DNA from 3 places in the Variovorax sp. 10N432 genome. Region 1 is predicted to be linked to each of the others. Evidence: riboswitches for the same ligand, from Rfam matches in the RefSeq annotation. Region 1 holds a riboswitch; each other region holds the start of a gene.
The links. Region 1 has a riboswitch for thiamine pyrophosphate ahead of AC1DF3_RS30005 (LuxE/PaaK family acyltransferase). Riboswitches for the same ligand answer to the same signal wherever they lie in the genome.
Positions count from the first base shown of each region.

Region 2: linked by a shared signal. The riboswitch ahead of AC1DF3_RS01800 (purine-cytosine permease family protein) and the one ahead of AC1DF3_RS30005 (LuxE/PaaK family acyltransferase) in region 1 are both predicted to bind thiamine pyrophosphate.
Region 3: linked by a shared signal. The riboswitch ahead of thiC (phosphomethylpyrimidine synthase ThiC) and the one ahead of AC1DF3_RS30005 (LuxE/PaaK family acyltransferase) in region 1 are both predicted to bind thiamine pyrophosphate.

Region 1 covers NZ_JBFTHX010000039.1:8,565-18,576, forward strand. Annotated here, with positions in the region: gene AC1DF3_RS29975 (DUF4148 domain-containing protein) at 1-135, shown strand, start outside; gene AC1DF3_RS29980 (SDR family oxidoreductase) at 144-911, opposite strand; gene AC1DF3_RS29985 (ABC transporter substrate-binding protein) at 908-1,924, opposite strand; gene AC1DF3_RS29990 (ABC transporter permease) at 1,938-2,705, opposite strand; gene AC1DF3_RS29995 (ABC transporter ATP-binding protein) at 2,702-3,448, opposite strand; gene AC1DF3_RS30000 (acyl-CoA reductase) at 3,457-4,926, opposite strand; gene AC1DF3_RS30005 (LuxE/PaaK family acyltransferase) at 4,923-6,035, opposite strand; TPP riboswitch at 6,104-6,197, opposite strand; gene AC1DF3_RS30010 (Rieske (2Fe-2S) protein) at 6,354-6,893, shown strand; gene AC1DF3_RS30015 (ATP-binding cassette domain-containing protein) at 6,916-8,532, opposite strand; gene AC1DF3_RS30020 (ABC transporter ATP-binding protein) at 8,516-9,259, opposite strand; gene AC1DF3_RS30025 (branched-chain amino acid ABC transporter permease) at 9,256-10,012, opposite strand, start outside.
Region 2 covers NZ_JBFTHX010000001.1:362,056-372,067, forward strand. Annotated here, with positions in the region: gene AC1DF3_RS01760 (nitrite/sulfite reductase) at 1-1,318, shown strand, start outside; gene AC1DF3_RS01765 (DUF934 domain-containing protein) at 1,315-1,734, shown strand; gene AC1DF3_RS01770 (phosphoadenosine phosphosulfate reductase domain-containing protein) at 1,731-2,351, shown strand; gene cysD (sulfate adenylyltransferase subunit CysD) at 2,395-3,348, shown strand; gene AC1DF3_RS01780 (sulfate adenylyltransferase subunit 1) at 3,348-4,685, shown strand; gene fdxA (ferredoxin FdxA) at 4,729-5,058, shown strand; gene AC1DF3_RS01790 (NAD(P)/FAD-dependent oxidoreductase) at 5,016-6,080, shown strand; gene AC1DF3_RS01795 (phosphatase PAP2 family protein) at 6,162-6,746, shown strand; TPP riboswitch at 6,799-6,908, shown strand; gene AC1DF3_RS01800 (purine-cytosine permease family protein) at 6,980-8,317, shown strand; gene thiD (bifunctional hydroxymethylpyrimidine kinase/phosphomethylpyrimidine kinase) at 8,262-9,107, opposite strand; gene AC1DF3_RS01810 (FAD-dependent oxidoreductase) at 9,155-10,012, shown strand, end outside.
Region 3 covers NZ_JBFTHX010000014.1:35,076-45,087, forward strand. Annotated here, with positions in the region: gene AC1DF3_RS17630 (acyl-CoA dehydrogenase family protein) at 1-437, shown strand, start outside; gene AC1DF3_RS17635 (YchJ family protein) at 550-990, shown strand; gene AC1DF3_RS17640 (DUF3047 domain-containing protein) at 1,211-2,062, shown strand; gene AC1DF3_RS17645 (VTT domain-containing protein) at 2,100-3,065, shown strand; TPP riboswitch at 3,093-3,198, shown strand; gene thiC (phosphomethylpyrimidine synthase ThiC) at 3,281-5,161, shown strand; gene AC1DF3_RS17655 (HAD family hydrolase) at 5,204-5,896, shown strand; gene AC1DF3_RS17660 (patatin-like phospholipase family protein) at 5,907-7,283, shown strand; gene AC1DF3_RS17665 (hypothetical protein) at 7,287-7,490, opposite strand; gene AC1DF3_RS17670 (AraC family transcriptional regulator) at 7,565-8,617, opposite strand; gene AC1DF3_RS17675 (isovaleryl-CoA dehydrogenase) at 8,748-9,920, shown strand; gene AC1DF3_RS17680 (AMP-binding protein) at 9,931-10,012, shown strand, end outside.

The DNA of each region.
Region 1 (10,012 bases):
GCGAACGATGAAAGCGGCCTGAGGCTCAACGAAGAGCTCCCGCGGCACTACGCCAAGGCACGCTCGGCACAAGGCGGATCGCCCCGGCTGATGACCGCCGAGGCGCCTTCGGCTGCAGGCCGCGCTGCGCAGTGATGCGGGCTTCATTTCATCACCAGGCCGCCGTCGACGAACAGCACCTGCCCCGTCATGAAGCGGCTCCAGTCGGAAGCAAGAAACAGCACCGGCCCCGCCACGTCCTCGGGCCGCGCGATGCGCCGCAGCGGCGTCGCAGCGATCAGCGACTCGCGGAACGCCTCGCGGGTCGCGCCGCTGGCCTGCGTCGGGTAGACCAGGCCCGGGGCGACGCAGTTGACGCGGATGCCCAACGGCCCCAGTTCGGCCGCCAGGTTGCGGCTGAAGCCGACCAGCGCCGACTTGGCGGTCGTGTAGTCGTGGTACGGGATCACCGGGCGCTCGACCAGGTCGCTGACGATGTTGACGATGCTGCCCCGGGCCCGCTGCCTGAAGTGCGGCAGCACGGCCTTGCAGACGTTGTAGGCGCCGCCGACGGCGCCATCGAATTGCGCCTGGTAGTCCTGCCACGCCGTCTCGTCGAACAGGGCGCGGCGCTGCGGGTCGAACGCATAGGGGCGGAATGCGTTGTTGACCACCACGTCGATGCGGCCCGCGTCGTCCAGCACCTGTTCCACCATGGCCTGCACGGCCACGGCCGAACCGACGTCGGCCTTCACCGCCCAGGCATCGCCGCCGGCGGCCTTGCAATCCGCGACCACGGCGGCGGCGGCGTCTTCATTGCGCAGGTGATTGACCACCACCGTCGCGCCTTCGCCGGCGAAGGCCCGGGCAATGGCGGCGCCGATGCCCCGGCTCGCGCCAGTCACCAGCACCACCTGGGTGTCGAACCTCATGGCGTCGACCTCGATCGCGACGGCAGCAGATCCGTGCCGACCACGTCCTTGATTTTGATTTCGTGCTCGATCAGGCCCAGCTTGCGATAGGCATCCGCAGCCCGTTGCAGCGCCTCCAGGTCGAAGGCGCCCAGGCCGTTGCGCTCGGTGTTGGCCGACACGCTGGCGGCATTGCGCAGGCGGATCACTTCCAGGTTGGTGGCACGGTCGGTGCCGTCGATGGCGTATTTCACCGCCAGGCCGGCCGCTTCGTCGGGATTGGCGATCATCCACGCCGCGCTCTCGCGATAGGCCTTGAGGAAGCGCTTGAGCAACGGCTTCTTCTGCTGGTAGACCTCTTCGCGGACCACGAACAGGTCGCTCGACACGTTCAGGTAGTTGCGGACCTCCATCACGTTGACATCGCCGATCCCCTTGTGCCTTCCCACCAGCAGGCCGGTGTCGGTGGCGGCGGTCGCGTCGACCTGGCCTTGCAGCAGCGGCGCGAAGTTCAACAGCCCCGTGACGACGATCGTGACATCGGATTCGGACAGCCCGGCCTGGTGCAGCAGCACCAGCAGGTTCTGGCGAGTGCCGCTGGACAGGCTGTAGACGCCGATCTTCTTGCCCTTCAGGTCGGCCGGCTTGCTGATGTTGGCGGACTTCAGCGAGACCACGTTGAAGACATTCTGCGGGTAGATGTCGTAGATCGCGCGCAGCTTCTCGCCCTTGTCGAGGGCAGCGAAGAACGCTCCCGGGTCGGTGAAGGCGACGTCGGCCTGGCCGGTGAGGATGTTGCGGATCGCGTCGCCCCCGCCGGCGCCCGGCACGTAGGCCAGATCGATCCCGTTGGCCTTGTAGAAGCCCTTGTCGGGCTCGACCAGCAGGTGCGTGATCTCGGTGATCGGCTTGCTCCAGCCAGCCACCGTGAGCTTCTCGAGCGGGTCGGCGGCGTGGGCGCCGCGGGCGGCCGTCAGGGCCAGGAGCGCGGCGCTCGCGAGCAGCGCGGTTCGGCGAGCGATGGGTCTTTGCATGGCAGTGGTTCCTTCATGAGCTTCGGGTGTAGGGCAGCAGCAGTCGCCTCTCGACGGCCAGCGTGATTTCGTAGAGCAGCAGCCCGAGCGCGGCGATGACCACCAGCACCGCGAACATCAGGGGCGTGTCCATCATCCCTTGCGAGGCGATGATCAGCGCGCCGAGCCCCTGGCTGGCGCCGATGAACTCGCCGACCACCGCCCCGACGAGCGCCAGGACCACGGCCACCCGCAGCCCCGCCAGGATGCCGGGCAGGCCGGCGGGCAGTTTCAGGCGAAGAAGGGTCTGGCGCCGGGTGGCGCCCAGCATGCGGAACAGTTCCAGCCGCTGCGGGTCGACCTGCTGCAGGCTGGTCACGGTGTTTTCCATCAAGGGAAAGAAGCAGATCAGCGCCGTGATCACCACCGTCGACGTCATGCCGAAGCCGAACCAGACGATGAAGAGCGGCGCCAGCGCCAGCTTGGGGACCACCTGGCTGACCACGATGTAGGGCTTCAGCAAGCGTTGCAGCAGCGTCGACTCGGCCAGGACCACGCCGCTCGCGAAACCGATCAGGCAGCCGAGGCTCAGGCCGAACAGCAGTTCGAGGCCGGTCGCGCGGATATGGGGCCAAAGGTAGCCGGTGGACAGCCCCATCCAGAGCGACTTCATCACCGCCGAGGGCGGTGGCAAGACCAGCGTCGAGACACCGGAGGCGCGCGACGCCAGTTCCCATAGGGCAAGCAGGGCCAGCAGCAGCGCCCAGGCGCCAAGGCGCGCGCGAACCGAGGCCTTCTTCATGCCGCCTCCAGGTCCATCGCATCGCGCACCTGCGCGCAATGCCGGTTGAAGGCCTCGCCGTAGCGCATGGCCGGCGCGCGGGGCCTCTGGACCTCGACGCGGATGGCGCTGACGATCCGGCCGCGGTTCATCACCGCGACCTGGTCGCCCAGGTACACCGCTTCGGCGATGTCATGCGTGACGAACAGGACGGTGGTGCGGCGCAGCCGGCACATCTGCAGCAGATCGTCCTGCAGTTCGCCACGGGTGATCGCGTCGAGCGCTGCAAAGGGTTCGTCCAGCAGCAGCAGCGACGGCTCGAGGATCAGGGCGCGGGCCAGGGCCACGCGGCTCTGCTGGCCACCCGACAACTGCCGGGGGTAGTGCTGCGCGTGGCCGGCCAGGCCCAGCAGTGCCAGCAGCTGCTGCGCCTTGTCGATCTCGTCGGCGGACGGCTTGTGCTGCAGCGACACCGGCAGCAGCACGTTGTCGATCACGCGGTGCCACTCGAGCAGCGTGGGCGACTGGAAGACGAAGCCCAGCTGCGGGCCGGGCGCCAGCACCGGCCTGCCTTGCAGGCGGATGCTGCCGGCCTGCGGATGCAGCAGGCCGGCGGCGAGCTTGAGCAAGGTCGTCTTGCCGCAGCCGCTGCGTCCGACCAGGCAATGGAACTCGCCTTGCGCGATGCGCCAGTCGACGCTGCGCACCACCGGCGGCCAGCCGGGAAAGGTGAAGCTCACCTGGTCGATGTCGAGGAAGCTCACATCGATCCCTAGTCGGCGTAGGGCGCCAGCGGGTCGGCCGCGATCTCTGCCGACTGCTCGATCTCGACCATTCGAACCAGATCCAGCAGGTTGAACCGGCCGTCGTGGTGCCAGCCCGCTTCCGGCGAACTCATGGCGCCGATGGCGCTGATGCGGGTCACGCCAGCGGCGCCCAGCAGTTCGGCCAGCCGGAACAGCTCGGCCGGCGCCGCGGCCACGCCCGCGGTCTGCAGGAAGGGCCGGTGCGCCTCGATCCGAGCGACCACCTGGTCCAGCGCATCGACCGCGACGACCTGGATGCTGCGATGCGATGCCGTCGGCGCCAGCTCCTTCACCTCGTCGGTGTAGGCAACGCCGAAGGCCGCGCCGTCCTCGCCGATCAACCCGTCGCCGCCTCCGTCGCCCACGGCCATCGCCTGCAGCTCGATGCCCTGGCGCCAGCCGGCCACCGTGGCCGAATCTTCCAGCGACAGGGCCCGGCGCGGGAAGCGGTGCTGCAGGTTGGCGAGCTCGCTCGCGAGGTAATGAGCGAACTCGCGCGGCGACACCCGGCCGCCGCGTTCGACGTAGAAGACATGGGGGGAGTAGCAGCCTTGCTGGTCATAGCGCATCACGTCCCAGGCGGCCAGGCGTGCCGTCGCCGGCGCTTTCAGGGCATCGAGGGCAGAGGCGCTGACCAGGCCGAAGCCCAGCTTGTGACCGTAGGCCAGGAAGCGCGTCGTGACCGGCAGCCGGCGCCGGATCTGGTCCAGCGCATCGTTGCCGCCATAGGCCAGCACCGTGTCTGCCTCGGCATACAGCGCCGACGCCTGTTCCTCGTCGCCGCCCTTCCACCACACCACGGCCAGGCAATCGGCCAGCGGCGGGTGGACTTCGGCCAGCAGGCGCGCGAACAGGCCCGCGAACAGCGGCTCCGCGCTCGGCAGCTTGCCGATGTTGCCGGCCTTCACGAGCAGCCCGCAGACCAGGCTCCAGAGCGCAATGGCCGGCACGTTGCCGGCCCAGACGTGGACCAGAAGCTCCGGCCCGAAGGCCCTCGCCGCGCCGCCCTTGGGGCGCGGCTGGAATTCGTCGAGCAGCTTGGGGTTGGCGAAATCCTCGGCGACGAAGCGATGCAGCTGCGGCGCGCGAAAGGTCTTGAAGAAGGCCGTGAGGCCGAGGCGGACCATCTCGGCGTCGTAGCCGGTGACGATCGGCAGCAGCTGGTCGAGCTCCCTGCGGTATGGATCGGCCGGGTCCAGCAGCCGAGCCATCGCCCGATCGACCACGTCCACGATCCCGGACACGGTCATGGTCTTCAGATGGCGGCGGCTGGCGTGCCCGACACGCACGGCAAGGGCGCGCATCTGATCCGCACTGAGCACCGGAACGGCGACCTCGAGCCGGGTCGGGCCCGATTCGAAGCGCAGGGACCGCCACTGCACGTCCGCTGGCGCCAGGCCCGGCAGGTAGCCGGCGGTCGCATGCAGCGTCGTCATGCGGCGGCCCGGATGAATTCCTCCACCGCCAGCGAGCAGCCCTTGGCCTGCGCGCCCTCGGCGCGACCGAGCAGCAGGAAGCCGCCGTCCGCCGCCAGGCCTACGTCCTCGGTCAGGATGGTGGTCACCGAATTGAAATTGGCGAGATCGCAGTGAACCAGGATCCCGCGCTCGGCAGGCGCGACTTCACGGCCCGTGAGCGGGTCGACCAGACGCGAGCGGATCCAGTGCGGCCCGGACTTGACCGAGGGCACCGAGGCGTTGCCCGCATCGTAGAACTGCGTGCTCAGCTCGGTCATGCCATACATGTTGATGCAGTCCGATCGCTCGATGCCGAGCAGCGCGGACAGCTCCGCATAGAAGGTGTCGAGCGGCAAGTCGCGTGACTGTCCCTTGTAGCCGCCGGTGTCCAGCACCCGGCTGCCCGCCGGCAGGCGGAACGACTGGCCGCGCCGCTTGAGCTCGTCGATCAGGTGCACGAAGCTGTAGCTGGCGCCGAGCAACGCGAAGGGCTCGCCGCGCTGCTGCGCATCCGACAGGGCCTCGCAGAGTCCCGGCAGGTCCAAGCCCTGCGGACTCATGAAGTAGCGGCTCTCCGCGGTTCCGAACGCCTCCATGGCCAGCGCCAGATAGTGGGCGAGCGAGGAATTGGCCAGCACGGTCTCGGTGGGGAACAGGATACCCATGCGCATCGGGCCATGCCCCCGCATGAAGCGCTGTGCGAAGTTGCCGATCATCGAGCGGTCGTAGACCGCCAGCGTCGGATGAAAATGGCGGCCCTTGACCTCGCTGCGGGTGGTGCCGCTGGTCATGAAGACCCGGTCGGTGGCGGCCGGCGGCTCGCAGCGCAGCGGCAGTTCCTTGAAGGCGTCGATCGGTACTGCCGGGATGTCGCTCCAGCGCTTCACGCTTCGCGGAGTCGCGCCGCGCCGCTGGCAAAAGCGCTTGAAGGGCTGGTTGTTGGCGTACTGGTAGGCGAACAGTCGCAACGCCAGGCCATCGAAGTCGGCGTCGGTGCAACCGTCTTGCGCGATGAAGGCGAGGACGGCAGCGACCACGTCGCTGGCTGCCGCCGTGGGTGCAGGTGGATTCGCAGAGGAATTGTGCATAGGGCCTTCTTCGTGACCGTGAAACGGGTGCTCCGAAGGCCGCTTCGGGGTCGGCAGGATGTGCCGATGACCCAAGCAGCTGCTCTTCTTCCGCCGGTGTTAACCGGTTCAAGTTCGCGGGTTTGAATCTCAGCACTGTGACGTGCACCCCGGAGCATCGTGGATTTTAGGCGCATTCGCGCCTGCCGCCGTGCCGGCCCGCGATCGGCTCCTTGCCCATCAAGTCAGGCAGGGCGAGAGAGGGATGATCCCTTCATGGACGTGGAGCCCGATCCAGTCCTAAAGTCTTCATCTTCTTGCTGACTTCCTCGATACGAAGTGACCCTGCGTCGCGTTCTGCTTGTGATCGCATTCCTGGTCGCCACGGGTGCCTGGATTGCCTTCGTTTATTGGATGACGGGGATGGAACGCAAGGAGCCGGCCTACCTGGAGATCGACCTCACGGAGATTCCGCCGGGCAGCCCGAAGTTCTACACCTTCCAACGTACACCCCTGGCCCTCGTGCGAACCACCGATGCGATGCTCGATGACCTTCGGGCGCAAACCGCCCACACCTGGAACCATCGTCCGATCGCGGCCGGGCGTCCATCGTTCTTCATCTACTCCCTGGTGAGCCCGGCCGACGGATGCGAGGTCGATCACGTGCCCAGCGGCGCGGACCGCTACGCGCCAGTGCGTCCGTGGCAAGGCGGCTATCGCGATCCATGCCGTTTTGGCGAATGGGACTACGCTGGCCGCGCGATCAAGCAGTACGCGGACCAGGACGCGCGGCTGCTGCAGATGGCCGACCTGGATGTGCCGGACTTCGAAGTCAGGGACTACCACATCTTGCGCATCACTCGTGCTCCGAAGCGATAGTCGAGACCGGTGTTTTGAGAGTTCAGCATGCCTCCAGCGAGCGATCGGCAGGGCGCTGCGGACCCAACTGACCCTCGAGCCACTCGCACATCGCGCTTGCGCTCTGCTCGAAGCCGATGATCGCCGAGTAGTGGTCGGCGCCCGGTTGAGGTGCGCACAGCGACAGGTTGCCCGCATCGGTCCAGGCAGAGTGGAAAGTGGTCGACTGCCGCACGAACTCCGCGCTCTCCTCGCCGCCCCATGTCAGCAGAACCGGCGTGGGACAGGCGCGAATCGAGAACAGCGGCGAGTTGCGCCGGATCACGCCGTCGTCCAGCTGAATCTGCGGCTGCAGGTAGCTGTGGCGCAGCGGTTCCAGGTCGTACAGGCCGCTGACCAGAACGGCGGCCCGGAACGGATCTTCAGGCAGGCCGTAGTCGTCCGACCAGCGCGTCTGCAGTGCCATGGCCGCCAGGTGGGCGCCGGCCGAGTGCCCACCGACGGCCACGCGCGCCGGATCCCCGCCGTGCCGCTCGATGTTGCGCAGCACCCAAGCCAGTGCCGCCCGCGTCTGGCGCGTGATCTCGTCGATCCCGACCCAAGGCGCCAAGGCGTAGTTCACGACCACTGTCGTGATGCCCAGCGCATGCAAGCCCAGCGCGACACAGCTGAAATCACCGGCCGAGAACGCCCGCCAGTAGCCTCCGTGGATGAAGACGAAGACCGGCGCATCGGACTGCGCCGCCGGGAAGATGTCCAGCGTCTCGGCCAAGGTCGGCCCGAAGGGAACGCCCTGCAGGCCGGGCAAGCGCTCGCGAGCCAACCGGCTCTGTTCGACGTAGTGCCGCTGGTAGGCGCCCGGGTCACTCAGCCGGGCCGCCGGGTTGTACTCGGCGTCGATCTCTGCCTGGCTGGCGAACTGGCGGTAGAGCATGGGTGGCTTCATCACAATCCCAGGTAGGCTTGACGGATCATCGGATCGTCGATCAATGCCGCCGACGGGCCATGACGCACCACATGGCCATCTTCCATCACGTAGGCCGTGTCGGCAATCGACAGCGCCGCATAGACGTTCTGCTCCACCATGCCGATGGTCACGCCCTGGGCACGGATCGAACCGCAGCGCGGCGAACACCTCGTCGGCCATGGCCGGCGCCAGGCCCAGGCTCGGCTCGTCCAGCAGCAGAACGCGCGGCATGGACATGAGGCCGCGCGCCAACGCCAGCATCTGCTGTTCACCGCCGGACAGCAGGCCGGCCGGGGTGGCGCGCCGCTCCTTCAGCCGCGGGAAAAGCTCATACATCAGGTCCACCCGCGCCCGCCACCCCTTGCGCACGCGCGGCAGGTAGGCACCGATGCGCAGGGTTTCGGCGACCGTGAAGTCCGCAAACACCAGGCGGCCTTCGGGCACCAGCGCGATGCCGTCGTCGACGCGCTGGTGGGCGAAACGGCCAGTGACGTCGGCGCCGTCGAAGCGGATGCGGCCCGACCGCAGGCGCAGCAGTCCGGCCAGCGACCGCATCAAGGTGGACTTGCCCGCGCCGTTGCTGCCGATGATGGCCGTGATCGAACCGGCGGGGATCGCGACGTCGACCTGGTCGAGCACCTGGATCTCGCCGTAGCCGGCACTGGCGCCGAGCGCCTCAAGCAGGTACGGCATGGCGTCGTTCTCCCAGGTAGGCCTTGATGACGCGAGGATCGTTGGCGATCTCCGCAGGGAGGCCTTCGACCACCTTGCGACCTTCGTGCATGACCACGATGCGATCGCTCAGGCGCATGAGTGCCTTCATCACGTGCTCGATGATGACGATGCTCAGCCCGTAGCGCTCGCGCACTTCGCGGATCAGTTCGAGCGCCGCGCCCACCTCGGTGGCATTGAGCCCGGCCAGCACCTCGTCGAGCAGCAGCAGGCGGGGCCGGGTCGCCAGCGCGCGGGCGATTTCCAGCCGCTTGCGGCCCGCCAGGTTGAGCTGCGAAGCCGGCAGGTCCGCTCGATCGGCGAGCCCGGTCTCGCGCAGCAATGCGAAGGCATGTTCGCGGGCCTCCGCAGGCGACGCGATGCGCCCGCGCCCGTACATGGCTCCGACGGCCACGTTCTCCAGCACGCTCATGCCCGGAAAGGGCCGCACGATCTGGAAGGTGCGCGCCACGCCCAGCGCATTGATGCGCTCCGGCGGCTGCCCCTGGATCGCCTGTCCTTCGAGCATGATCTGTCCCGACGAAGGTTTGACGTTGCCCGCGATCATGCTGAACAGCGTGGTCTTGCCGGCGCCGTTGGCGCCCATCACGCCGAGGATTTCTCCCGGCATGACATCGAAGCTGACGTCGTCGACCGCCAGGTTGCCGCCGTACCGGCGGGCCAGGTTGCGCACGGAAAGAAGACTCACGCCGGCCTCCCGACGACCGCTCGACGCTTGAGCGACGCCGAACGCCGCCGGGCCCACAGGCCCGACAGTCCGGACGGCGCCAGCAGCACGAAGCCGATCAGCAGCGCGCCCAGCAGGATCATGTAGGTCTGGGGCGCCCGGGCCCACAGCAGTTCGCTCAGGAACAGGATGAACGCCGCGCCCAGGATCGGCCCAGCGGGCCGGTCGCTGCCGCCGATGATCGCCATGGTCACGATGGTGAACGAGGTGGTCGGACTGAACAACTGCATGGGCTCGAAGTAGGTGCTGCGCAGCACGCTCAACGCGCCCACCATCGCGGGGATCACGGCCGACACCGCGAAGGCGAGCATCTTGATGCGCGTCACGGGCACGCCCACCGTCGCCGCGGCCGTCTCGTCTTCGCGGATGGCTCGCAGCGCGGCACCGAGACGCGACCGGGTCAGCCAGACGTTGATCGCGGTGGCGGCCAGGGCCAGCCCCAGCATCGGATAGAACAGGACGACGGTGTCGGGCGTGTCGATCAGCAGTCGGCCGCCGGCGCCAAGCGACGCCTCGATGGCCACCACCACGTACTTCAGGAACTCCGAGATGCCCAAGGTCAGGATCACGAAGTAGGGACCCCGCACCCGCAGCGCCGGAAAGCCCACCACCAGCGCGAGCGCCGCCGCCGCCACGCCGGCCAGCGGCAGGATCGCCACGATCGGGATCTGCTGCCAGCCCAGCGCCATGATGTAGGCGCCGAGGCCGAAGAAC
Region 2 (10,012 bases), on a different contig from region 1:
CGCCGGCATCGCGGTCGACGAGATCGCCGACCCGCGCCCCTTCGCCGAGATCATGCGCCAGTGGAGCACGCTGCACCCCGAATTCGCCTTCCTGCCGCGCAAGTTCAAGATCGCCATCACCGGCGCCAAGGAAGACCGCGCCGCCACCGGCTGGCACGACGTCGGCCTGCACCTGGTCAAGAACGAGGCCGGCGAGCTGGGCTTCCGCGTGCAGGTGGGCGGCGGCATGGGCCGCACGCCGATCATCGGCACCGTGCTGCGCGAGTTCCTGCCCTGGAACCAGATCATGAATTACCTCGAAGCGGTGATCCGGGTCTACAACCGCTACGGCCGGCGCGACAACATCTACAAGGCGCGCATCAAGATCCTGGTCAAGGCCGAGGGCCAGCGCTACATCGACGACGTCGAGGCCGAGTACAAGCAGGTCATCGAGCACGACGGTGCGCCGCACACCATCACGCAGGCCGAACTCGACCGCGTGAGCGCCTCCTTCGTGCCGCCGCAGCTCGCCACCCGCGTGTTCCGCAGCGCCGAGGCCACCGATGCCGACCTGCGCGCGCAGGCCGCCGACGACGTGATGTTCGCGCGCTGGCTGGCGCGCAACGTGGCGCCGCACCAGAACCCCGCGCTGCGCGCCGTGACGCTGTCGTTCAAGCGCCGCCTGCAGGCGCCCGGCGATGCCTCGGCCGACCAGCTCGACACCGCCGCCCAGCTGGCCGACCGCTTCAGCGCCGGCGAGGTGCGCGTCACGCACGACCAGAACCTGCTCTTGCCGTGGGTGCATGCCGAGGACCTGCACGCGCTGTGGCTCAACGCCCGCGAGGCCGGCTTCGCCAGCGCCAACGTGCACCTGCTGACCGACATGATCGCCTGCCCGGGCGGCGACTTCTGCGCCCTGGCCAACGCACGCTCGATCCCGATCGCCGAGGCCATCACCGAGCGCTACCAGGACCTCGACGAACTCGACGACCTCGGCGAGATCGACCTCCACATCAGCGGCTGCATCAACTCCTGCGGCCACCACCACAGCGGCCATATCGGCATCCTCGGCGTCGACAAGGACGGCAAGGAGTGGTACCAGGTCACGCTCGGCGGCTCCGACGGCTCGCTGCTCAGCGGCGCGGCGCAGGCCGGCAAGGTGGTCGGCCCGTCGTTCTCGGCGGCCGAAGTGCCCGACGTGATCGAGGCCGTGCTCAACACCTACCGCGACACCCGCGAAGCCGGCGAGACCTTCATCGACGCACTGCGCCGGGTCGGCATCGAACCCTTCAAGGCCGCCGCCAACGGCGCCCGCTTCAAGGTCGAGGTGGCCGCATGAACCGCACCCTGACCCTGATCGCCGCCGAGGACCATGTCGACAACGGCGACCCGACCGTGCTCCAGCTTCCCAACGACGCCGATCCGCTGGCGATCGAGGTCTGCCTGGACGACGTCGAGCGCATCGATCTCGACTTCCCGAAATTCACCGACGGCCGCGCCTACAGCCAGGCCTTCCTGCTGCGCCGCCGCCTGGGCTTCAAGGGCGACATCCGCGCCACCGGCGACGTGCTGATCGACCAGCTGGTGCAGATGCAGCGCACCGGCTTCTCGAGCGCCGTGCTCAAGGAAGGCGTCGATGCGTCGGCCGCCCAGCGCCAGTTCGACCGCTTCGCCGCCTTCTACCAGGGCGACGCGGTGCAGGCCGCGCCGCACTTCGTCGCGGCACCCGAGACCGCATCGGAGCCCTCGGCATGAGCATCGACCTCGCACGCATCAACACCGAACTCGGCCGCAACGCCGAGGGGCTGGTGGACTGGGCCATCGGGCTCGGCCAGCCGACCATCGTCACCACCAATTTCCGACCCTTCGAGGCCGTGATCCTGCACATGGTCACGCGCGCGAAACCCGATGTGCCGGTGGTCTGGATGGACAACGGCTACAACACCGAGGCCACCTACCGCTTCGCCGACGAAGTGACGAAGCAGCTGGGCCTGGACCTGCACATCTACCTGCCGCGCCGCTCCCGGGCGCATCGCGAAGCGGTGGAGGGCCCGACGCCGGCGCTCGACGATCCGCGCCACGCCGCCTTCACGGAAGAGGTCAAGCTGGAGCCTTTCGCCCGCGCCCTGCGCGAGACCGCGCCGAAGGTCTGGTTCACCGCGCTGCGGGCCACTGACACGGCCGTGCGCGCGCAGATGGACCCGGTCAGCGTCAATCCGGACGGCCTGATCAAGGTCGCGCCGCTGCTGCACTGGTCGTCGAAGGACCTGTACGCCTACTGCGAAGCGCACGGCCTCCCCAACAACTTCGACTACGTGGACCCGACCAAGGGCGAAGACAACCGCGAGTGCGGACTGCATCTCGCGCACTGAACGCCAACGCCGCACCGATTCCCCGCATTCAAGATCGCACCCGATGAACGCCCGAACCGAACCCGACCTGCTGCTGTCGACCGCACAGACGCTGGCCCACCTGTCCAACACCCAGCTCGACGCCCTGGAAGAAGAAACCATCTTCATCCTGCGCGAGGTCGCGGCCTCCTTCGAGCGGCCGACCCTGCTGTTCTCGGGCGGCAAGGATTCGCTGGTACTGCTGAAGTGCGCCGAGAAGGCCTTCGGCGCCGGCCGCATTCCGTATCCGCTGCTGATGATCGACACCGGCCACAACTTCCCTGAAGTGACGGCCTTCCGCGATCAACGCGCCAAGGAACTGGGTGCCGAGCTGATCGTGCGCAATGTCGAGGATTCGATGAAGCGCGGCACGGTGCGCCTCGCCCACCCGGGCGAATCGCGCAACGTGCACCAGTCGGTGACCCTGCTCGAGGCGATCGAGGAATTCCGCTTCGACGCGCTGATCGGCGGCGCCCGCCGCGACGAGGAAAAGGCGCGCGCCAAGGAGCGCATCTTTTCGCACCGCGACAGCTTCGGCCAATGGCAGCCCAAGGACCAGCGGCCCGAGCTGTGGACGCTGTTCAACACGCGCCTCGCGCCGGGCGAGCATTTCCGCGTCTTCCCGATCTCGAACTGGACCGAACTCGACGTCTGGCAGTACATCGAGCGCGAGCACATCGCCCTGCCCTCGATCTACTACACCCACAAGCGCGAAGTCGTCGAGCGCCGCGGCCTGCTGGTGCCCGTCACCGAGCTCACGCCGCCGCGCGATGGCGAGCAGGTCGAAGTGCGCGACGTGCGCTTCCGCACCGTCGGCGACATCACCTGCACCTGCCCTGTCGACAGCCTGGCGGCCGATGCCGGCGACGTCGTGGTCGAGACGCTGGCGGCCGATGTCAGCGAACGCGGCGCGACGCGGATGGACGACAAGACCTCCGAAGCTTCCATGGAAAAACGTAAAAAGGACGGGTACTTCTGATGACCGCCGCAACTTCGATTCCGGCGGCCTCCGCCCAGCAAGCCGAGACCGGCGCCGCCCTGCGCTTCATCACCTGCGGCAGCGTCGACGACGGCAAGAGCACCCTCATCGGCCGCCTGCTGGTCGACAGCAAGACCGTGCTGCAGGACCAGCTGGCCGGCGTGCAACGCGGCGGCGAGACCGACCTGGCGCTGCTGACCGACGGCTTGTCGGCCGAGCGCGAGCAAGGCATCACGATCGACGTCGCCTACCGCTACTTCTCGACCGCCCATCGCAAGTTCGTGATCGGCGACGCGCCGGGCCACGAGCAGTACACGCGCAACATGGTCACGGCCGCATCGAGCGCCGACGCCGCCGTGGTGCTGGTCGACGCCACCAAGCTGGCCTGGGCCGGCGAAGTGGGCGACGGCGAAGTCGTCAAGCGCGAACTGCTGCCGCAGACCCGCCGCCATACCCTGCTGTGCCATCTGCTGCGCGTGCAGTCGATCGTCTTCGCGGTCAACAAGCTCGATGCGATCGACGATGCCGAGCTGGCTTTCGAACGCATCTCGGAGGCGCTCGCGAATTTCGCCGAAGCCGCCGGCGTGCAGGTCGCCGCCACCGTGCCGATCTCCGCGCTCAAGGGCTGGAACGTGGCGTCGCGCCACCCCGACTGGGCCGGCTACAAGGGCCCGAGCCTGCTCGAACTGCTCGAGCAGCTGCCGGTCACCGCGCAGGACGAGGCCGTGCCCTTCGCCTTCCCGGTGCAATGGGTCGAGAAGTTCTCGGCCTCGGCCGACACCTCGCGCGGCCGCCGCGTGTTCTGGGGCCGGGTCGCCAGTGGCCACATCGAGCCCGGCCAGCGCATCGCCGTGCTGCCGAGCAACCAGCACGCCACCGTGGCCCAGGTGCTGAGCCACACGCGCGAGCCCAAGGCCGTGCATGCCGGCCACAGCGCCGGCATCGTGCTCGACCGCGAACTCGACGTCTCGCGCGGCGACTGGCTGCTGGCCCCCGACGCCTTCGAGCCGGTGCGCGAGATCACCGCCACGGTGGCCTGGCTCGACGACGAGCCGCTGGTGGCCGGCCGGGTCTACTGGGCGCTGCAGGGCCACCGCTGGGTCAAGGCCAAGGTGGCGCGCATCATCGACCGCGTGAACATCACGACGCTGGACGCCGAGCCGACCGACAAGCTCGAAGCCAACGCCATCGGCGACGTGGTGCTGTCGCTGCAGCAGCCGCTGGCCGTGCTGCCCTTCACCCAGTCGCGCACCTTGGGCTCGCTGATCCTGGTCGATACCGCCTCGCACCGCACCTCCGCTGCGGTGCTGGTGCGCCCTGCCGCCACAAAGGCCTAAAATTCGGGGTTTTCCCGATCATTCCCTTCCGCTTGCCAAGAAAATGACCCACGTCGTCTCCGAATCCTGCATCCGCTGCAAATACACCGATTGCGTCGACGTCTGTCCGGTCGACTGCTTCCGTGAAGGGCCGAACATGCTGGTCATCGATCCCGACGAGTGCATCGACTGCGCGGTCTGCATCCCCGAGTGCCCGGTGAACGCGATCTACGCCGAAGAAGACCTGCCGGCCAACCAGCTGGCCTTCATCAAGCTCAACGCCGAACTGGCGCTGGCCGACGGCTGGAAGAGCATCACCAAGCGCAAGCCCGCGCTGCCCGATGCCGACGAGTGGAAAGACAAGACCGACAAGATCGGGGAGTTGGTGCGCTGAGTACGCCGGCTGCGCCCATCGAAACCGATGCGCTGATCATCGGCGCGGGGCCGGTCGGGCTGTTCCAGGCCTTCCAGCTCGGCCTGCTCGAGATCTCCTGCCACATCGTCGACGCCCTGCCGCGCGCGGGCGGCCAGTGTGTGGCGCTGTACGGCGACAAGCCGATCTACGACATCCCCGGCACGCCGGTCACGACCGGCAGCGGCCTGGCCGAATCCCTGCTGCGGCAGATCGCGCCGTTCAAGCCGCGCATCCATTTCGACGAGCAGGTCGCGACGCTGGCCCGCCAGGAGGACGGCCGCCTGCTGCTCGGGACCTCTCGCGGCAACGCCTTCCTTTGCAAGACGGTCTTCATTGCCGCCGGCGTCGGCGCCTTCGTCCCGCGGCGCATCGCGGTGGAAGGCATCGCCCGCCTTGAAGGCACGCGGCTTTTCTACCATCCCGACGCCCTCGAGCGCTTTGCGGGCCAGTCGGTGATCGTCCACGGCGGCGACGATGCCGCCCTGGAGACCGCGCTGGCACTGCTGCCGCTGGCCAAGGCGGTCACGCTGCTGCATCGCCGCGACGTCTTCCAGGCCGAGGAGGCCACGGTCGCGGCCGTGCGCGAGCGCATCGCCGCCGGCGCCCTTCGCCTCCAGGTCGGGCAGCCGGTCGGTTTCGATCCGGCCCATCTGCAGGTCGCCACGCCCGACGCGCAGACCGTCGTGCTGCTCTTCGACACCCTGATCGGCTGCCTGGGCATCTCGCCGCGGCTCGGGCCGATCGCCGACTGGGGACTGGCGCTCGAGCGCAAGCAGCTGCCGGTCGACACCGAGAAGTACCAGACCCAGGAGCGCGGGGTCTTCGCCGTCGGCGACATCAACACCTACCCCGGCAAGAAGAAGCTGATCGTCTGCGGCTTCCACGAGGCCACGCTGGCGGCCTGGGGCGCGGCGGCGATCGTTTTTCCCGACAAGTCGATCCCGCTGCAGTACACCACCACCAGCACGCGGCTGCACCAGCTGCTCGGCGTCGCCCACTGAGAAAGAACCGATCGATGCCTGAACTTGAGGTGAACACCCCGTTCATGGTGGGGACACCCGCTGGCCTTAGGATCGCCTGACATGCAGGACGTCAACATCTCTCTTTTCCAATGGCTCGGCGCGGGCCATGCGCCCGACGCGCAGTTCCTCTGGCTGGCGACGCTGCTGGCCGACGGAACCTCCTGGCTCTGCCTCGCACTGCTGGCCGTGGCCGCCTGGCGGCAGCCCGCACAACGCGGCTACCTGATGGCGACCCTGGCCGCCGCCGGCGCCGCCGCGCTGGCCGCGCATGCGCTGGCCCAGGCTCTCAATCTCCCGAGGCCCTTCGTCGCCGGCCTGAGCCCCAACTACATCGCCCACGGCGCCAGGGGTTCGCTGCCGAGCGCGCATGCGAGCGTGATGTTCACGCTGGCACTGGTGCTCTGTCTGCGCCCGGCCTTGCGAACGCTTGGCCTCGCGGTGTTCGCGATCGCACTGGTCACCGGCTGGGCCCGCATCTACGTCGGCGCCCATTTCCCGTTCGACATCGCCGCAGGGCTCGCGCTGGCGATCGTGATCACGGGGCTGTTCTGGGTGCTGTCCATCGGCGTGCGCCGCATCGTCCTGCCGCTGATCGCCCGCGACGATGCGCGCTCGGCAAAGCCCACGGGCACTCCCGCCGCCTGAGCGGGCCCGCCGGCCCCGGCCGGCTCTACAATCGACCTGCTTCGCCTGACGGAAGCAACGCTAGGGGTGCCGGCCCGCAACACGCAGTTGCAGGCCGGCTGAGAGAGTCCCTTTGAACCTGACTGAGGTAATCCTCGCGCAGGGAAGCTGGTCCGGCGGCCGCCACGTTTTCTCGCGCGGCGGTCGGGTCGCCGGCCTCGCCCACCTGCCACACACTTGCATGGAGCAAATGGATGGCAAACACAACCCATGAACAGGCCTCGGCCGCGGCCAACGAGGCGCTGACGCCGCTTGGCGAATCGCACCGCGTCTTCCAGTGGCGCGACCACATGGCGCTCTGGTTCAGCCTGGGCGTCGGCCTGCTGGTGATGCAGATCGGCGCCTATCTGGTGCCCGCGGTCGGCACCCGCGACGCGATGCTGGCGATCGTGCTGGGCTCCTGCATCGGCGCCGGCCTGCTGGCCTGGACGGCCCGCGTCGGTTGCGAAAGCGGCCTGGCCAGCGCCGGCCTCATGAACGCCACCTACGGCAGCGCCTTCGCGCGGCTCCCGGTGCTGCTCAACATCGTGCAGCTCATCGGCTGGACCACCTTCGAACTCGTGATCATGCGCGAAGGCGCCCAGGCCATCGGCGCGCAGGCTTTCGGCTGGTCGCTCGGCGGCCCGCTGGGCACCGTCCTGACGACGCTGCTGTGGGGCGCCGTGCTGCTGGCCTTGCTGGCCGGCTCGATGGTCAAGCTGGTGCGCCGCTTCGTGAGCCGCTTCGGCCTGCCGCTGGTGGTGCTCTCGCTGGCCTGGCTGAGCTGGCAGTTCGCGGCCCGGCTCCACGCCAAAGGACTGGACGCCTTCTGGACCCGCCCCGGCGACGGCTCGATGGGCATGTTCGGCGCGCTCGACCTGGTGATCGCCATGCCGGTCTCGTGGCTGCCGCTGGTGGCCGACTACGCACGCCACGGCAAGCGCAGCGCGGGCGGCCTGGGCGGCGCCTTCAGCGGCACCTGGATCGGCTATGTGCTGGCCAACATCTGGTGCTACGCGCTCGGCGTGATGGTCGTGAGCGTGGCCGAGCCCGGCACCGACCTGGTCGCCGCCCTGCTGCTGGCCCAGGGCGGCCTGGTCGCACTCGGCCTGATCCTGATCGACGAGCTCGACAACGCCTACGGCGATGTCTACTCGGGCTCGGTGTCGGCCCACAGCCTGCGGCCGCGCTGGAGCGTGCGGCGCTGGGGCCTGCTGCTGGCCGCGGTCTGCATCGGCTTCGCGCTGGTGCTGCCGATGCACACGCTCGAACCCTTCCTGCTGCTGCTGAGTTCGGTGTTCGTCCCGCTCTACGGCGTGATCCTCGGCCGGCTCGGCACCGGCAACGCGCCGGTGCCGCTCGGCAGCCGCCGCGTCGACCCGGCGGCGGCCGGCCTCTGGATCGGTGGCATCGCGGTCTACCACGCCTGCGCCGCCTGGGCGCCGCAGTGGGGCTCGGCGCTGCCGACCCTGGCCCTGACCTTCGTGTTGGCCCTGGTCACGCGCCCGGCACAGGCAGGCGAACGCTCGGCACTGGTGCAAAGCCGTGGTTGAGGGGACCGTGACCGGCGCCGACCTGCATGTCCGCGCCCGCCGCCATGGCGGCGACCACATAGCCGCGGGCGCGTTCCACCGCCACGGGCAGCGCATGGCCGAGCGCCAGGTGGGCAGCGATCGCCGACGACAGCGTGCAGCCCGTGCCATGCAGATTGCGGCTCGCGATGCGGCTGGAAGAGAGCCGCAGCCGCTCGCCGTCGGCCTCGGCCAGCAGGTCGACCACGTCGTCGCCCGGCAGGTGGCCGCCCTTGAGCAGCACCGCCCTGGCACCCAGGGCGAGCAGTTCGGTGGCCGCGTCGTCGAGCGCATCGACCCCGTCGATCGCATGGCCGATCAGCAGCGCCGCCTCGTCGAGGTTGGGCGTGACGACGATCGCGCGCGGGAACAGTTCGCGCACCAGCTCGGCCACCGTCTCGGCGGCGATCAGCCGGTCGCCGCTGGTGGCGACCATGACCGGATCGAGCACCACGTTGGGCAGCTTGTAGTGGTCGATGGCCCAGGCCACCACCTCGACGATCTCGGGCGCATGCAGCATGCCGAGCTTGACCGCGTCGACCCCGATGTCCTCGACCACCGCCTGGATCTGCGCCTTCAGGAAGGCCGGCGGCACGCCGTGGATGCCCGACACGCCAAGCGTGTTCTGCGCCGTCAGCGCGGTGATCGCGGTCATCCCGTAGCAGCCGAGGGCCGAAAAGGTCTTCAGGTCGGCCTGGATGCCGGCGCCGCCGCCGCTGTCGGAGCCGGCGATCGAAAGCACGCGTGCGTAGCGGGAAAATGCAGAGGTCATGTTGAAAATTATCGACCACGCACGCCGTGGCCCACGCTGAGCCCGCAATGAGCCCGTCGCAAGAATTCCCTTTCCGCTCCGCGGCCGTGCTCGGCGCCGGGCTCATGGGCCGGCTGCTGGCACTGGCACTGGCCCGGGCCGGCTGCGAGATCGACCTGTATGAAGCCGGTGGTCCGCAGGCCGAGGGCGCCGCCGCACGGGTGGCTGCTGCGATGCTCGCGCCGCTGGCCGAATCGGCCGTGGCGCCGTCCTCGGTCGTGCGCATGGGGCATCACGCGCTCGACCGCTGGCCGACGCTGATCGCAGCGCTCGCGGCCCCGGTGTTCTTCCAGCGCGAAGGCACGCTGGTGCTGTGGCACCGCCAGGACGCCGCCGAGGCCGCGCGGCTGCGCCGCGTGCTGGAGCGCACCGGCGAACGGGTGCCGGAGCTGCCCGCGATGCGCACGCTCGACGCCGCCGGCATCGAGGCCATCGAACCCGCGCTGGGGCGGCGCTTCGCGCAGGCGCTGCTGCTGCCCGACGAAGGCCAGCTCGACAACCGCGCCTTGCTCGACGCGCTGCTGGCCACGCTGCAGGCGCAGCCGAAGGTCCGGCTGCATTGGCAGGCGCCGCGCGCGCCCGACGACTTCAGTCCCGGCGCCACCGGCCAGCCCGAACGCGTGATCGACTGCCGCGGCCTCGGCGCCAAGCCGCAGTGGGGCGCGCTGCGCGGCGTGCGCGGCGAAGTGATCCGGGTCCATGCGCCCGAGGTCACGCTGCGGCGGCCGACGCGGCTGGTGCACCCGCGCTACCCGATCTACATCGCACCCAAGCCCGATCACCTGTTCGTCATCGGTGCCACCGAAATCGAGTCGGACGACATGTCGCCGGCCAGCGTGCGTTCCACGCTCGAACTGCTGAGCGCG
Region 3 (10,012 bases), on a different contig from region 1:
TCGCGCTCGGCGCGCTGGAGGGCGGGCGCATCGGCATCGCCGCCCAGAGCGTGGGCATGGCGCGCAGCGCGTTCGAGGTGGCGCTGGCCTATGCCAAGGAGCGCCAGGCCTTCGGCGGCAGCATCTTCGACCAGCAGGCGGTGGGCTTCCGGCTCGCCGAATGCGCCACCCAGCTCGAGGCGGCTCGGCAGCTGATCTGGCATGCGGCCGCCCTGCGCGACGCCGGCCGGCCCTGCCTCAAGGAGGCGGCGATGGCCAAGCTGTTCGCCAGCGAGATGGCCGAGCGGGTCTGCAGCGCCGCGATTCAGACGCTGGGCGGCTACGGCTACGTCAACGATTTTCCGCTCGAGCGCATCTACCGGGATGTGCGCGTGTGCCAGATCTACGAAGGCACTTCTGACATCCAGAAGCTGCTGATCCAGCGGGCGCTAGCCTGAGACCTTGCGGGACAGACCAAGAAATTGCGCAGCAATTTTTGCTCTGTCCTCAACGGATCAGGTGGGCTCTGCACAATACGCCCTGGAACTTTCCCTCGCCCACGCCTTTTTCATGTCCGCATCCCCCTCCAGCCCCGCCCGTGTCCCCTGCCCCTGCGGGCGCCGCGACCGGCGGGAGCTGCCCCTGGCCTACACGCAGTGCTGCGGCCGCTACGTGGACGATTTTGCGCACACGCCGGCACCGGATGCCGAATCGCTGATGCGCTCGCGCTACACCGCCTTCGTGCGCGAACGCGCCGACTACCTGCTGGCCACATGGCACGCCTCGACCCGACCGGCGAGCATCGACTTCGAGCCTGCCGTGAAATGGCTGGGCCTGGACGTCCGCTCGCGCTCGGTGCTGGATGCCGACCACGCGGAGGTCGAGTTCGTCGCCCGCCAGCGCAACGGCGCCGGCGAGGCGAGCCGGCTGCACGAGCGCAGCCGCTTCGTGCGCCAGGAGGATGACGAGGGGCTCCATCGCTGGTATTACGTCGACGGCGACCTTCACTGACGGATTTGGTCGGAAAGGTCCGTCGGCCCGCACCCGGACTCGAATCGATGCTATTGATTTCGTAGCAATCCCGACGGATTGTGTCCCTTGCGGCGACAGAGCGATTCCTTCCGGGCTATTTATCTTGCGCCGCTCCTGCCTCACACTCCGTACCCTGTGATTGTTGCGCCGAAGGCGCAGCGACGATCCGCTCAACCGGCCGCAGGCCAAGAGGTGCACCATGGGCAGCTGGACGAACCGCACGCTGGATTGGGGGCGGCTTTGCGCCGCGATGGCGCTGCCGGCCGTGGCCGCGCTGCTCTTGGCCGCGCCGGACGCGCGCGCGCAGGACAAGAACCTGCTCACGCCCTTCTCGGGCGCGACCGGAGCCCAGCCGCCCGCGCCGTGGCATTTCACCACCTTGCCCAACAAGTCGCCGACCCGCTTCGAGGTCGATCAGCTCGACGGCCAGCGCGTGCTCAAGGTCGATGCCGACAACTCCTACGGGAACTTGGTGCATCCCGCCCGAGTGGAGCTCAACGAGCAGGCCACGCTGGCCTGGCGCTGGCGGGTGGAGTCTTTCGTCGAGGGCGCCGACCTGCGCACGCGCTCCGGCGACGATGGCGCGGCCAAGGTCTGCGTGTTCTTCGATTTCCCGGCCGACCGGCTGTCCGTCGGCGAGCGCACCCGTCTGTCGCTGGCGCGCCGCGCCACCGGCGAGGCGGTGCCGACCGAGACCCTGTGCTACGTCTGGGACAACAAGGAAGCCAAGGGCAACGCGTTCGACAACGCCTTCACCAAGCGCATCCGCATGGTGGTGCTCGAATCCGGCGCCGCGGCCAAGCCGGGCAGCTGGACCTCCGAGCGCCGCAACCTGCTGTCGGACTACCGCCGTGCCTTCGGCGAAGAGGCCGGCGACATCCGGCCCGACGTGACGGCGGTGGCGGTCTCGGCCGACGCCGACAACACCCACGGCCACGGCATCGCCTACTTCTCGGATCTCGACCTCCGCGGCAATCCGCCCTCGCCGGCGGCCGCGGCGGCCGCCTCGCCCGCGCCAGCGTCGGCCGACCGGCCGGCTCAGGGCCAATAGCGGCTCACCTGGCCCCGGCCTCCACGTCACTACAACCATGAACGACTTCGTCTCGCTCCTCGCCAGCCAGGGCGCCGCCCTGGTCTTCGCCGCCACGCTCGCGACGCGCCTCGGGGCGCCGGTACCGGCCGTGCCGTTCCTGGTCGTGGCGGGCGGGTTGACGGTCGGCGGGCAGCTGTCCGTGGTCGCGGTGGTGCTGGCGGCGGTGCTCGGCAACATCCTCGGCGACGGCGTCTGGTTCCTGGCCGGGCGCCGCTGGGGCTACCGCGTGATGCGGCTGCTGTGCCGGATCTCGCTGTCGCCCGACTCCTGCGTCCGACGCAGCGAATCGATCCTCGGGCGCTGGGGCGGGTGGTCGCTGATCGCAGCCAAGTTCGTGCCCGGTGTCTCGGTGGTGGCGCCGCCGATGGCCGGCGCCCTTGGCATGTCGAACCTGCGGTTCCTGGCCTACGAAACCGTGGCCGCGCTGATCTGGACCCTGCTTTGCCTGTTCGTGGGCCGGATCTTCCATGCAGCGATCCAGGACGTCCTCGCGGTGATCTCCAACATCGGCCTGGGCGCGCTGGCGATCGGCGTGCTGGCGCTGGCGGCCTTCATCGGCTGGCGCTGGCGGCAACGCCGGCTGGCGCAGCAGGTCGACGATATCGTCCACATCCAGGTCGAAGCCTTGCGCGAGGCCCTGGCGGCGGGCGCCGGCCCGACAGTCATCGACGTCCGCTCGGACGAGGCCCGCGCGCTCGACGCTCGGGCGATCCCGGGCGCGATCGGCATCGGCCTGAAGCAGCTGCCGAAGCGGCTCTCGGCTTTTGCCGATGGCCGCGAAGTGGTCGTCTTCTGCGATTGCCCCGACGACGCCACGGCGATCGCGGCGGCGCGCGTGCTGATGGGCGCGGGCCTGCCGCGGGTGCGCGTGCTGGCGGGCGGCCTGGACGCCTGGGCGGCGTTGCATGCCGCCGAGCCGATGCGGACGGTTCCGCCACTGGCGGCGGCACACTCCGCTTGATTGCGGGGCCGCAAGGCACCTAGAATCGGCCCCGCTCCGGGGTGCACGCAGATGCGTGCTGAGATGGCCAAGCCGCCGAACCCGCGAACTTGATCTGGTTCATACCAGCGTAAGAAGAGCTGCGACTCCCCGGCACCCCCACTCCCTTTTCCGGAGCGATGCCGTCCAGAGGCATCGCGGAGCACCCTTTGTTTTCAAGAACAGGAGTGCCCCGCATGAATGCCAGCGACAAGTTCGCTTCCCTGCTCACGCTCACGCGCGAGCCCTTCCCGGCCTCGACCAAGGGCGCCATCGCCGGCAGCCGGCCCGACTTGCGCGTCCCGGTGCGCGAAGTGGCGCTGACCAATGGCGAGCGGGTGTCTCTCTACGACACCTCGGGCCCGTACACCGACCCGGCGGCCGACATCGACATCCGCCGCGGGCTGCCCGGCGTGCGCGATGCGTGGATCTCCGAACGCAACGACACCGAACGCTACGAGGGCCGCCTGCATCTCGCGCTGGACGATGGCGCGACCCATGCCGACCGCGATGCCCAGCGCATCGCCGAGCTGCGCGCCGGCGCCGCCGCGCTGCAGCGCACGCCGCGCCGCGCCAAGGCCGGTGCCAACGTCACGCAGATGCACTACGCCCGGCGCGGCATCGTGACGCCCGAGATGGAGTATGTGGCGCTGCGCGAGAACGGCCGGCGCGAATGGATGGCCGAGTACATGGCCGACGAGGCGCGCGAGAAGCGGCTGGCCGGCAACCCGATGGGCGCCCGCATCCCGAAGATCATCACGCCCGAGTTCGTGCGCGACGAAGTGGCGCGCGGCCGCGCCATCATCCCGGCCAACATCAACCACCCGGAAGTCGAGCCGATGGCGATCGGGCGCAACTTCAAGGTCAAGATCAACGCCAACATCGGCAACTCCGCCGTGACCTCCAGCATCGAGGAAGAGGTCGAGAAACTGGTGTGGGCGATCCGCTGGGGCGCCGACAACGTGATGGACCTGTCGACCGGCCGCAACATCCACACCACGCGCGACTGGATCGTGCGCAACAGCCCGGTGCCGATCGGCACGGTGCCGATCTACCAGGCGCTGGAGAAGGTCGGCGGCGTGGCCGAGGACCTGACCTGGGAAATCTACCGCGACACGCTGATCGAGCAGGCCGAGCAGGGCGTCGACTACTTCACCATCCACGCCGGGCTGCGGCTGCCTTTCATCCATCTCACGGCGGATCGGCGCACCGGCATCGTCTCGCGCGGCGGCTCGATCATGGCCAAGTGGTGCATCTCGCACCACAAGGAGAGCTTCCTCTACACGCACTTCGAGGACATCTGCGACATCATGAAGGCCTACGACGTGAGCTTCTCGCTCGGCGACGGCCTGCGCCCGGGCTGCGCCTCGGACGCCAACGACGAAGCCCAGTTCGCCGAGCTGCGCACCCTGGGAGAGCTGACGCAGATCGCCTGGAAGCAGGACGTCCAGACCATGATCGAGGGCCCGGGCCACGTGCCGATGCACCTGATCCAGGCCAACATGGACGAGCAGCTGAAGCACTGCCACGAGGCGCCGTTCTACACCCTGGGCCCGCTGACCATCGACATCGCGCCGGGCTACGACCACATCGCCAGCGCGATCGGCGCCGCGATGATCGGCTGGGCCGGCACCGCGATGCTGTGCTACGTCACGCCGAAGGAGCACTTGGGCCTGCCGGACCGCGACGACGTCAAGCAGGGGATCATCGCGTACAAGATCGCGGCGCACGCGGCCGACGTGGCCAAGGGGCACCCGGGTGCGCGTTCGCGCGACGACGCGCTGTCGAAGGCGCGCTTCGAGTTCCGCTGGCAGGACCAGTTCAACCTCGGCCTCGACCCCGACACCGCGCGCGAGTTCCACGACGAGACCCTGCCCAAGGACAGCAGCAAGGTGGCGCATTTCTGCTCGATGTGCGGGCCCAAGTTCTGCTCGATGAAGATCACCCAGGAGGTGCGCGAATACGCCGCCCAGCGCGGCATCGAGGCGACCGACGCGGTCGAGGACGGCATGGCCGGCAAGTCGGCCGAGTTCAAGGCCGCCGGCGGCGAGATCTACATTCCGATCCGACCAGCCTGAGTCGTCATGCTTCCGGGGGGCGACGTTGTTACGATCGCTCCCATGAAAGCTCCTCCCTTCGACGCCGTCCTGTTCGACTGCGACGGCGTCCTGGTCGACTCCGAACCCATCACCAACCGCGTGCTCGCCGAGATGCTCGGCGAGCTCGGCTGGGCGATCAGCACCGAGGAATCGATGCGGATCTTCACCGGCAAGGCGGTCAAGGACGAAGCCGCGCTGATCGAGGCCAGGACCGGCTTCGCGATCACGCCCGAGTGGCTGCACGGCTTCCGCGGCCGCCGCAACGAGGCGCTGGAACGTGACCTGCTCGCGATTCCCAACGCCGCCCTGGCGGTGCGCGCGCTGCACGCGGCGCTGGACGGCCGCATTGCCTGCGCCTCGGGCGCCGATCGTCACAAGGTCGAGCTGCAGCTCGAGAAGATCGGCATCCTGGACTGCTTCGCAGGCAGGATCTTCAGCGGCCACGAAACCCCGCGCTCCAAGCCCGCGCCGGACGTCTACCTGGCGGCGGCGGCGGCGCTCGGCGTCGACCCGGCGCGCTGCGCGGTGGTCGAGGACACGGTCACCGGGGCCACCGCCGGCGTCGCAGCCGGCGCCACCGTGTTCGGCTACAGCCCGAGCGATCTCGGCCACAGCGGGCCCGAAGCGCTGCGGGCCGTCGGCGTGGCACAGATCTTCACCGACATGGCGCAGCTGCCCGGACTGCTGGCCGACTGGCGCCCCGCCGTCGCCTGATACCCACCGCATGCCCGGCCTGCGCGCGCTCTGTGGTCTCCTGATCGCCGCCTGCCTGGCGGGCTGTTCGTCGATCCGGCCATGGCTCAACGAGCCGCTGGTCGAGCGGGCGCCGCCGACTTCCAGCCTGATGGCGCCGGCGTCGGGCCGCGACCCCACGATCCTGGTCGCCGTGACGCTCTCCGGCGGCGGCGCGCGTGCCGCCGCTTTCGGCTATGGCGTGCTGGAGGAACTGCGCCGCACCAGGTTCGACCTGAACGGCCGCCACTCCGACCTGCTCGACGCCACCGACGTGATCAGCGGGGTCTCGGGCGGCAGCATCCTCGCGGCCTACTACGCGGCTTTCGGTGCCGACAGGCTGCCTGACTTCGAGCGCGACTTCCTGCGCCAGAACTTCCAGAACAGCCTGATCCTGCAGGCCCTTCGGCCGGGCAGCCTGCATGACCTCACATCGCCCTGGTATGGCCGCAGCCACCTGCTGGCGCGCCGGCTCGACGAGATCTACGAGGGCAAGACCTACGCCGACATCGAGCGCAACCCGCGCCATCCGCAGCTGGTGATCGCGGCCACCGACATGTCGCTGGGCACGCCCTTCGAATTCACGGCCGACCAGTTCGAGCTGATCTGCTCGGACCTGCAGAGCGTGCCGCTGTCGTTCGCGGTCGCGGCCTCGTCGGCGGTGCCGATCCTGCTGAGCCCGCTGACGCTCAAGAACTATTCGCAGGAGTGCCGCGATCGTGGCATCGTGCCGCGGCTCGCCGTGCGCGGCGGCGGCAACTACCGGGCCCGCATGTTCCGCATGCAGGCCAACAGCTACCTCGATGCGCAGAGCCGCCCCTTCATCCACCTGGTCGACGGCGGCGTGGCCGACAACCTGGCGGTGCGCCGGCTGCTCGACCGCGCCCTGGTCGGCGGCGGCCTGCGCGAGAGCTTCGAGGAGGTCGGCATCCCGCGCGGCAGCGTTCGCAAGCTGATCGTGATCAGCGTCAACTCGGCCCGTGATCCGGCCAACAACATCGACCAGAGCGACCGGGTGCCGGGTGTCCGCGCGGTGGCCGACACGCTGCTGTTCGGTGCCGGCGCGCGCGCCACTCTCGAGACCCAGGAGTTCCTGCTCGACACCGCGCGCCAATGGCGGGATGACCTCAAGTCGCGCAGCGCCGACGGCTCGGATGCGTTCGCGCCCGACGCCGAGATCCATGTGGTGCAGGTCAACCTGCGCGATGCCGCCGACGGCGAGCTGCGGCAGCGGCTGATGCAGGTGCCGACCGCGTTCTCGATCAGCGATGAAGAGGTGACGCGGCTGATCGCGGCGGGGCGCAGCGTATTGCAGCGTTCGCCCGACTTCCAGGCCTTGAAGCGGTCGCTGGGCGCGGCGCCCGATTGAGACTCAGGCGTTGCCGCGCGGCAGCGTGGCCGTGGCCATCGTGGTGAGCGACGCCACCATCGCCCGGGCCCGGTCCGCCCACATGTGCGACACCAGCTGCTCGGCGTTCTCGGTCACGAAACCGGCGTTGCGGGTGCGGCCCGAGGTCGCGATGAAGTCCATCAGGTCGGCGAAGGCCGAGCTGTCGGTGTCAGGAGTCTGCTGCATGCGGCGATCGTAGGGCGAGGCCAGTGCCCGTTGCGTCGGACAGGCACTGATTGGGTGCCCGGCAGCGCACTATTTCACGGATTCGTCGTGCCGCTGGCCGGCGGCAGGCCGTTGCGCCTCACTTCGCCCGGCGTGGCGCCTGACCAGGCCCTGAATGCGCGCGAGAAACTTTTCTCATTGCGGAATCCCACCGCCAGCGCGATCTGCTTGATCGGCCGGTCGGTCCGGCGCAGCTGGTCGGCCGCCGTTCGGTGGCGGATCTCGTCCTTGAGGGCCTGCAGCGACACGCCTTCTTCCATCAGCTGGCGGTGCAGGGTGCGGGTCGACAGGTTCAACAGGGCCGCCAAGGCCTCGGCGGTCGTGGCCTCGGCGGCGCGGGTGCGCAGCAGCTCGCGCACCCGCTGGCCCAGCAGGCGGTCGCGCCGGTACTGCAGCACCGTGAGTGGCAGGGCGCGGCGCAGCATGGTGCGCAGCGCCGCCTCGTCGCGCCGCAGCGGCAGCGCGAGGTAGCGCGGATCGAAGCTGTAGCTGGCCCGTTCGGCGCCGAAGCGCAGGCTGCCGCCGAACATCAGCGGATAGGCCTCCCGGTGGGGCGGTGCCTCGAACGGAAAAGCGGTGGCGCTGAGGGACACCCGCGAATCAATCGCCCAGCAGGCATAGCCGTGGAGGAATCGCAGGTTCGACACCAGGCAGAACTCGCGGAAATCGCCCAGTGGCCGGTGTTCGCTGATCGACACGGTCGCCAGGCCGTCGGCCTGCGACAGCTCGAGCGTGATGTCGTTGGTCAGGAGGCGCAGGTGCCGGCACCAGCGCTTGATCGCCACCCCCAGGTCGGGCGCGCCCAGGGAGGCCCGGCACAGCATGCCGTAGCTGCCCCACGGCAACTTGCGCCGGAACCAGCCCAGCGCCTCGTCGTCGAGCTCCTGCATCGCGAAGCCCGACAGGACCTCGAATTGCGCCGCGGTCACGCGGGCCTGGGGGTCGGCCAGTTCGCGCGGCGTGATCTGTGCCTGTGCCAGGGCCTCCGAAGGGTCGACGCCATAGCGTTCGTAGCCACTAACGATCGCTCGCACGAAGGCCATCGGCGTGGCTGCGCGGCGGGTGCTCTGGAGCGGGGATGAGGACATGTCGCCGTGGGGTTCAGCTGGCGTGATTTGCAACCATTGTGGCGCCAAATGCGCCGACACACGGCGTAAGCTGCGAACTTCCGCCTCGGAAAGTTCCGGCGCGGGCCTGACCGACCAAGGAGACAAACCCATGCACGATCCCGGCCTGAACTTCGACCTGGGCGACACCATCGATTCGCTGCGCGACGCGATCCAGGACTTCGCCGCCCACGAGATCACGCCGCGCGCCGCCGACATCGACCGCGAGAACCTGTTCCCGGCCGACCTCTGGAAGAAGCTCGGCGACCTCGGCCTGCACGGCATGACCGTGAAGGAGGAATACGGCGGCACCGAGCTCGGCTACCTGGCGCACATCGTGGCGATGGAAGAAGTCTCGCGGGCCTCGGCCTCGGTCGGGCTCTCGTACGGCGCGCATTCCAACCTGTGCGTGAACCAGATCCACCGCAACGGCAGCGAGGCGCAGAAGAAGAAGTACCTGCCCAAGCTGGTGAGCGGCGAGCATGTGGGTGCGCTGGCCATGAGCGAGCCCAATGCCGGCTCCGACGTGGTCAGCATGAAGCTGCGGGCCGAGAAGAAGGGCGACCGCTACGTGCTCAACGGCGGCAAGATGTGGATCACCAACGGCGGCGACGCTGACACGCTGGTGATCTACGCCAAGACCGAGCCCGAGATGGGCGCCCGCGGCATGACCGCCTTCATCGTCGAGAAGGGTTTCAAGGGCTTCTCGGCCGGCACCAAGCTCGACAAGCTCGGCATGCGCGGCTCCAACACCTTCCCGCTCTACTTCGACAACTGCGAGGTGCCTGAAGAAAACGTGCTGGGCGGCGAGGGCATGGGCGCCAAGGTGCTGATGAGCGGCCTCGACTTCGAGCGCGCGGTGCTCTCCGGTGGCCCCCTGGGCATCATGGCGGCCTGCATGGATGCGGTGCTGCCCTTCGTGCACGAGCGCCAGCAGTTCGGCCAGAGCATCGGCGAATTCCAGCTGATGCAGGGCAAGCTGGCCGACATGTACTCGACCTGGCAGGCCACGCGTGCCTACGTGTACGCGGTCGGCAAAGCCTGCGACCGCAGCGACCACGCGCGCACCTTCCGCAAGGACGCGGCCGGCGCCATCCTGTACTCGGCCGAGAAGGCGACCTGGATGGCCGGCGAGGCGATCCAGGCGCTGGGCGGCGTGGGCTACACCAAGGACTTCCCGGTCGAGCGGCTCTGGCGCGACGCCAAGCTCTACGAGATCGGCGCCGGCACCAGCGAGATCCGGCGCATGCTGATCGGCCGCGAACTGTTCGCCGAGACCGCCTGACGGAGGCGCGATGAACCCGACGCTGAGCATGGCGCATGGCGCCACCGACGTGCCGCTGATCGAGCAGACGATCGGCGACTTCTTCGACGACA